Regions from separate parts of the Neobacillus sp. B4I6 genome, predicted to be linked through region 2. Evidence: predicted binding sites of a transcription regulator. Region 2 holds the regulator's gene; the other holds the start of a gene.
The links. Region 2 encodes Rex, which represses fermentation and respiration genes when NADH is low (regulators of the CRP and FNR family bind a similar motif). Its sites were predicted from a motif close to TTGTGAAATATTTCACAA; they were not measured.
Positions count from the first base shown of each region.

Region 1: the regulator Rex is predicted to act here: its motif matches at 1,624-1,641, upstream of QF028_RS11030 (formate/nitrite transporter family protein).

Region 1 is NZ_JBNPWB010000002.1:1,810,253-1,814,208, reverse strand. It holds partial or broken gene QF028_RS11040 (transposase) at 1-415, opposite strand, end outside; gene QF028_RS11035 (methylated-DNA--[protein]-cysteine S-methyltransferase) at 754-1,293, opposite strand; gene QF028_RS11030 (formate/nitrite transporter family protein) at 1,675-2,499, shown strand; gene QF028_RS11025 (VanW family protein) at 2,691-3,689, shown strand; gene QF028_RS11020 (bifunctional metallophosphatase/5'-nucleotidase) at 3,793-3,956, shown strand, end outside.
Region 2 is NZ_JBNPWB010000002.1:4,964,031-4,967,986, reverse strand. It holds gene QF028_RS26620 (ABC-F family ATP-binding cassette domain-containing protein) at 1-1,098, opposite strand, end outside; gene moaC (cyclic pyranopterin monophosphate synthase MoaC) at 1,277-1,774, shown strand; gene QF028_RS26610 (redox-sensing transcriptional repressor Rex) at 1,811-2,467, shown strand; gene QF028_RS26605 (NAD(P)-dependent malic enzyme) at 2,627-3,874, shown strand.

The sequences.
Region 1 (3,956 bases), 3.2 Mb from region 2:
CACCTACCATTTTGTGATTCATTGCCTGGAGAACCATCTCATCAAATATTTCCTGAAAGATATCGGTACCTTTAAAACGATGTTGGCGATTCCAACTAATCGTTGAGTGGTGTGGAACAGGATCCTTAAATTTCAGGCCTAAAAACCAGCGGTAGGCAACATTCATTTCAATTTCTCTTTGTAATTGTCGCTCGGATCGCATGCCATATATATAACCAATAAACATCATTTTAAATAGAATAGTGGGATCGGAAGGGCGTCCGTTATCATCACTATAATAAGGACGTACCTTTTCAAGAAGGAATGAAAGATCAATATATTTATCGATTAAACGAAAAAGGTGATTGTCAGGAACCAATTCATCAATAGAAACAAATTCATATTCACTTTGGGTAGATACTCTTGGTTTAAACATAGATTTCACCACTTAATTTTTTATTGTTTGGTTGTGTTAAGAGCAGTGTATTATTGATTTTACAGCTCTGTTGATTTGCGCGGAAGGCACGCAGACTCCTGCGGGAGTACGGGGCAGGGGAGACCCCGCAGGCGCTTCAGCGCCGAGGAGGCTCCCCGGAACGCCCGCGGAAAGCGAAGTGCCTGGAGCGCAAATCAACAGACATGTTGCAAAGCCTATATATTAATAATATTATAATAAAATACGCGGTGAATGGTTAAAGTTATTGTAGAAAATAAGAGGCTGTCGAAAGTTTCTCGACAGCCTTAAGGCAGAGACTTCTCTCTGCCTTTTTTGGTTTATTTAACATGTGTGATTACACCTTTCAAAGTGGAGGGTTCTTTTTCCAAATCTAACAGTTTTTCCTTCATATCTAAACCTCCGCGAAAACCAGTTAACTTTCCGTTCTTACCAACCACACGATGACAAGGAACAGTAATTAATATCGGGTTTGCCCCAATTGCAGCGGCAACGGCACGTACTGATTTAGGTTTCTGCAGGAGTTCCGCGATTTCTGAGTAAGTATGTGTACATCCATAGGGAATTTCATTTAATACGTTCCAAACAGATTGTTGAAAGGGAGTCCCGTGAAAATCGATTGGAAAGGTAAAAGACGTGAGCTTTTCTTGAAAATATTCGGTGAATTCGTCTACAAAAGGTTGTAATTTTCTATCATCACGCTCCAAAAGGTGATGCGGGAGTTTTCTTTGAACCCAAGTCACCAGTTCTTCGAAGCCCTTATGATTGGACCCAACATAACAAAGTCCATCTACCGTTGCTGCGAGATACATTTTCCATGGACCATATATAAACAAACTCCAATAAATTTTCTTTTCCATTGTATAAACCTCCATTCTTTATTCCTTTCGATCATTTGGCGATACTCTGATGGAGTATCGCTGGTTATTTTTTAAAAAGTGTAGCAAAATGGGTCGGGTTTGGGATACCGACTAACATACTGATTTATCAGACCATTCGTCTCCGTTCGTAACTCCTGTGTATTTCTATACTCTTTACCATAACACCTTGGAATCAGTATACCTCTATTAAGTAAGGGAAGTAAGATATTTTGAATATAAAAGCAAGATTCCAAAGGTAAATGTAAGCGCTCTAAAATAGTTAAAGAAATATTCACAGGATTTTAAAAGAATTTGTTATAAAATAGAAGTATGTTAAACATTTCACATACTAAATGGTTCAATTAAAAAGGAGTATATTATATGGGATATAGTAAACCCGAAACAATCATGGAAATTACCGTTGAAAATGGAGTAAAAAAATCAAAATACCCTCCTTTACAGACCCTGATATTAGGTTTTGAAGCAGGTGCCTTCATTGCTTTAGGTTATTTACTTTTCATCCGTGTCACAGCAACTTTAACAGGAAATTTAGAGGGGTTAAGCAGTTTGATTGGTGCGTCTGTCTTCCCAATCGGCCTTATCCTCACCTTGCTTGCAGGTGGTGAGCTATTAACAGGAAATATGATGGCTGTGCCTCTAGCTCGAATGGCGAACAAGATTAGCACTAGACAGGTTTTCTATAACTGGTTTCTTGTTACGGTTAGTAACTTTATCGGGGCCATTTTTGTAGCATACTTTTTTGGACATCTGGTTGGACTTACCGAATCAGGCACCTTCTTGGAAAGAACGATTAGTATTGCTGACCATAAATTAGAAGCAACCTTTCTCCAAGCATTCGTTTCGGGGATTGGCTGTAATTGGCTGGTGGCAGCGGCAGTGTGGCTTTGTTATGGAGCAAACGATATGGTCGGAAAAATTGCGGGTATTTGGTTTCCAACGATGGCATTTGTCGCAATCGGATTCCAACACGTTGTAGCGAATATGTTTGTGATTCCTGCAGCGATATTTGCCGGCCATTTTACTTGGCTAGGATATATTGAAAATTTTATCCCTGTCTTTCTAGGCAATGCGGTTGGCGGATCTGTCTTTATCGCACTCGCATATTGGCACGCCTATAAGAAAAATGAACGCACATATTCGGAACCAAAAGTGGTTCAACCAATGATGAAAAGCAGCGAAAGATAATTTACAGATCAAAAAAATCATATATCTTCACTGATCAAGCTCCTTACACCTAACCTAAGGGGCTTTTTGCATATTAATCAATACTTATAAGTCATATTGACATGCAAACGGGAATAAAATCCAAGAATGAATGTACTTCGTTGGAGGTCAGCATTTACTGCATGAAAATAAAGGATAAGAGGTTGGGGGAAATGACAAAGAGTTCGTGGCTAGTATCAATTTTATTAATCTGTAGCTTAATACTTATTGCCGGATGTACAGAAAAAACGAATACAGTAAAGAAAGTTGAAGAAAAAGTATCTGAACCAGGACAACAAAAGCCCAATAAAACACCACCAGAACCACAGAATGAAGAAAAACCAAAACCAATTACGGTAAATGTCATTGATCCGAATACAAATGCTATTTTGGAAACCTTTTTACCGGTGGAAATGGGTTTTGGAACCGATAATGAAACCTATAAAAAAGAACTTGAAAAATGGGCAAAGGATTTAGCAAGAGGGACGGAAAGTACCAAAGGATATGACCAACGAATGGTTCTTGATAAGATTGGCTCCAATGGTCGAATCATTAAAGGCAAACCAAGAATTATCTTAGAGGAATCAGAGTTAGTTGAAAAGGTCATAACAGCATCGGCAACGGGTGGAGATATTGAACTACCTTTATATGTGACCGAGAGCGGTTATAAGCCTGAGGATGTTGACCAGTTAGGGGAAGTTGTCGTGGCAAGCTTTACAACGAGATTTAATAGCGGAGTTGTAGGCCGTTCAAAGAATATTCAGCTGTCGGCACAGGCCATTAATAATATCATTGTCGGAGCGGGAGATATTTTCTCATTTAATACCACTGTAGGTCCAAGTGATGCTGCCCACGGATATCAAAAGGCGAAGGAAATTGTAAATAAGCAATTAGTCGACGGTATCGGCGGAGGAATTTGCCAGACGTCATCAACCCTGTTCAATGCAGTGGATCAGGTAGGTGTTAGTTATATTGAAAAACATCACCATTCCTTGTCGGTTGGGTATGTACCTGCTGGCAGAGATGCAACCGTATCTTATGGTGGACCGGACTTTCAATTTCAGAATACCACCGGTGCCCCATTTATCATTAAATCCATCTATAAAAAGGGAACCTTAACCATCGAAGTAAGGACATCATCAACCTACCAAAGTCTGATAGTCAAACAATAATGAGTGTCAGGCACCAAACTTCTTTGGTGCCTTTTCTGCATATTCCTAACCTACAAGGAGAAAAATACCTTTGGTTCTTTTAGAAAATTGTAGGAGGAATAGTATGAAATTGTTTCAAAAAACGTTTCTTTCCTTATCGATCCTAGCACTGGTGGCGATAACGGGATATCAAAGTGCTTCAGCTCGTGCCCTAAGGGATATGGATAATCAATTTCAAACTGTTACTAAGCCTCAAGTTGTAGAGGTTAGCAGACAGAAACCAACTAT
Region 2 (3,956 bases):
GCCGATACCATTCGGTCCAACCAATGCGGTACTTTCACCTTTATAGGCCCGAAATGAAATGGACTCTGAAACCTTATCACCTTCGTACCCAACAGCGAGTGAATCCACTGTTAAAACGTCATTGCCGCTTTGTTTTTCAATTTCAAACGAGAAGGAAGCAGACTTTTCATCGCCTAATGGACGATCCATCATCTCCATCTTTTCTAGCTTTTTACGACGGCTTTGGGCACGTTTAGTCGTCGAAGCGCGCGCTAAATTCCGGTTGATAAAGTCTTGGAGATCAGCGACCTCTTGCTGTTGTTTTTCGAAAAGCTTTAAATCACGCTCATAATTTGCGGCCTTTTGATCAAGGTAAGAACTATAGTTGCCTGTAAACCTTTGGATTTGCTTACGGGATACTTCATAAACTTGAGTAACAACTTTATCTAAAAAATAGCGGTCATGGGAAACGATCAAAATCGCCCCATGATAACTTTGTAAATATTGCTCCAGCCAGGAAAGCGTATCAATATCAAGGTGGTTTGTGGGCTCATCCAATATTAAGATATCAGGCTTGGTTAACAAAAGTTTACCAAGGGCAAGACGGGTTTTCTGCCCGCCGCTTAAACTAGATATCATCAAGGATTTGTCATGGAAATTTAACCCATGAAGGACAGAGCGCATCTCTGCCTCATATTGATACCCTCCCTGTTCTTTAAATTTCACCTGAAGATGATCGTACTCTTTTAGGATTCTTTCGTACCTTCCACCGTCTTCAAAAACAAGAGGATCAGCCATTTGTTCTTCAAGAGTGCGGAGTTGTTTTTCCATTAATCGCAGCGGTTCAAAAACCGTCAGCATTTCATCCCATATGGATAATGATGATTCTAACCCCGTATTTTGAGCTAAATAGCCAATTGTCACTTCTTTCGGCTTGATAATTTCTCCGCCATCATGCGACAAGTGTCCGGCAATAATCTTCAATAATGTCGATTTTCCCGCCCCATTGCGTCCAACAAGAGCAACACGGTCCCGAGTTTGTAATTCGAGCTTAATATTCGATAAAATAAGGTCAGCACCATAATATTTTTGTAATTGATTAACCTGTAGCAAAATCATTCTCATTCACCTCTATTACATAGGATTAGTGTACCTTATTCCCGGTATGTCGGCAATAAACTGCTCGCCATATTAGCGGAGTAAGGGTCCTAAATCGTCAAGAAATGTAATATTTAGTTCAAAGTTTCACACACATATAAGGTAAAATAGTGTATGATTTGATGGGAGGATTTTTTATATGGCAGAATTTACGCATTTTAATGAAGAAGGCAGAGCAAAAATGGTCGACGTCAGTGATAAGCCGGAAACGGCACGTACGGCGCTTGCTCATTCCAGCATTACCGTTAGTAAAGAAATTTATGATAAAATAACTAATAATGAGATGAAGAAGGGCGATGTCTTAGCAGTGGCCCAGGTAGCAGCTGTCATGGCAGCAAAGAAGACATGGGATTTGATTCCAATGTGCCATCCGATTCCATTATCAGGTGTTAATATTTCTTTCTCTTGGGAACAGGATAAGGATGAGAACTATCAATTATATATTGCTGCAGCCGTTAAAACGAAGGGGAGCACAGGCGTAGAAATGGAAGCGTTAACAGCGGCATCCGCATGTGCCTTAACAGTTTATGATATGTGTAAAGCCGTTGATAAAGGTATGGTAATTGGACCGACGTATCTTGTCGAAAAAACGGGCGGTAAAAACGGTGATTTTAAAAGAGATGAAAGAGTTAAATAAATTTTTAACTAAACCATTCATGGGGTGTGGGAGATTATGAGTAATGAAACAACGAAAATACCACAGGCGACAGCAAAACGGCTGCCCCTCTATTATCGATTTCTAAAAAACCTGCATAGTTCCGGCAAGCAAAGGGTCTCTTCAGCGGAATTGAGTGAAGCAGTAAAGGTAGACTCAGCAACGATTCGCCGCGACTTTTCCTATTTCGGTGCGTTAGGGAAAAAGGGCTATGGGTATAATGTTAATTACTTAATATCCTTCTTTCGTAAGACCTTAGATCAGGATGAATTAACTAAGGTTGCCTTAATAGGAGTCGGAAATCTTGGCACTGCCTTTTTAAACTATAACTTTTTAAAAAATAATAACACAAAAATAGAATGCGCCTTCGATGTGGATCCCGACAAAATGGGAACCATGATTCGCGAGGTACCCGTTCATCCTATGGATGATTTAGAGAAGGTTTTATCAGAAACTAATATTTCAGTGGCGATATTAACGGTTCCGGCTCCTGCCGCACAAATGATAACCGATCGACTGGTCAAAGCGAATGTAAAAGGAATCTTAAATTTCACTCCAGCAAGGTTAAATGTTCCACCATTAATAAGGGTCCATCATATTGACTTGGCAGTGGAGCTTCAATCGCTAGTCTACTTTTTAAAGCATTATCCAACGGTGGAAATAGATGAAGAATAATTAGTTAAAAAGGCTTTCCACAAAATTTGTGGAAGGCCTTTTGTATGATTAAATCCCTGCTTTTTTTAATTACATAATCTATAAAAATACTTTCTTATGCACTAAGATGTAGGTAGATGAAATGCAAGCGGTTACTAACCGGGAAGTGGGGGAAATTCAATGTCAATTTTACGAGATGAAGCATTAAAAATGCACAAGGAACACCAAGGCAAGGTTGGGATTTATTCTAAGGTGGCAGTACATAATGCAAAAGATTTAAGCCTAGCGTATTCACCAGGTGTGGCAGAGCCATGTTTGGACATTTATGCAGACGAAAATAAAGTTTATGATTATACCTCGAAGGGCAATCTTGTCGCAGTTGTATCCAATGGGACAGCAGTCCTGGGGCTTGGAAATATTGGACCAAAAGCTGCGATGCCTGTGATGGAAGGAAAGGCCGTGTTATTCAAATCGTTCGCAGATGTTGACGCCTTTCCCATCTGCTTGGCCACCACTGACACAGACCAGATCGTAGAAACCGTCAAGCTGCTAGAACCAACATTTGGCGGAGTGAACTTGGAGGATATTGCTGCGCCGCAATGCTTTGAAATTGAAGACCGCCTCCGCAAAGCCTGCGAGATTCCTGTTTTTCATGATGACCAGCATGGAACTGCGATTGTAACAGCCGCTGGTCTAATCAACGCGTTAAAATTAGCGGATAAAAAAATTGAAGATATACGTGTTGCAGTAAACGGAGCAGGTTCAGCTGGAGTAGCGATTGTTAAGCTCCTGCTGCATATGGGCGTGAAGGATGTTATTTTATGTGATACAAAAGGAATTATTTATGAAGGCCGTCCGTTCGGAATGAATCGATTCAAAGATGAAATGGCGCAAATGACAAATCGCGAGCAAAAACAAGGAACGTTAGCGGATGCGCTTATTGACGCCGATGTGTTTGTGGGGGTATCAGCAGCCGGGGCCGTTACAAAGGAAATGGTTAGCACTATGCACCGTGACCCGATTATCTTTGCCATGGCCAACCCGGTACCGGAAATTATGCCCGATGCGGCCAAAGAAGCAGGGGCTCTTGTAGTGGGTACAGGACGTTCTGATTTTCCGAACCAGGTTAATAATGTGCTTGCTTTCCCAGGCATTTTCCGCGGCGCCTTAGATGTCCGTGCCAAGGAAATCAACGAGGAAATGAAGCTTGCTGCGGTCTATGCAATTGCTGGTTTAATTTCAGAGGTTGAGCTCCATGCCGATTATGTCATTCCAGATCCATTTGACCCTCGGGTCGCAGCACAGGTAGCAACCGCGGTTGCGTATACTGCAATGGAAACAGGGGTAGCCCAAAGAATTATCAATGTTGAGGAAATTAAGCAGCGCCTATCAGCATTAGAAGAAGCAAAACAACCAGTGCATGTTTAGGTCGAGTAAAATTTAGCTTTTAAGGGAGGACTATCTCAATCTAGTTGAGGTAGTCTTTCAAATTTTGGGAATTAGGGCATAA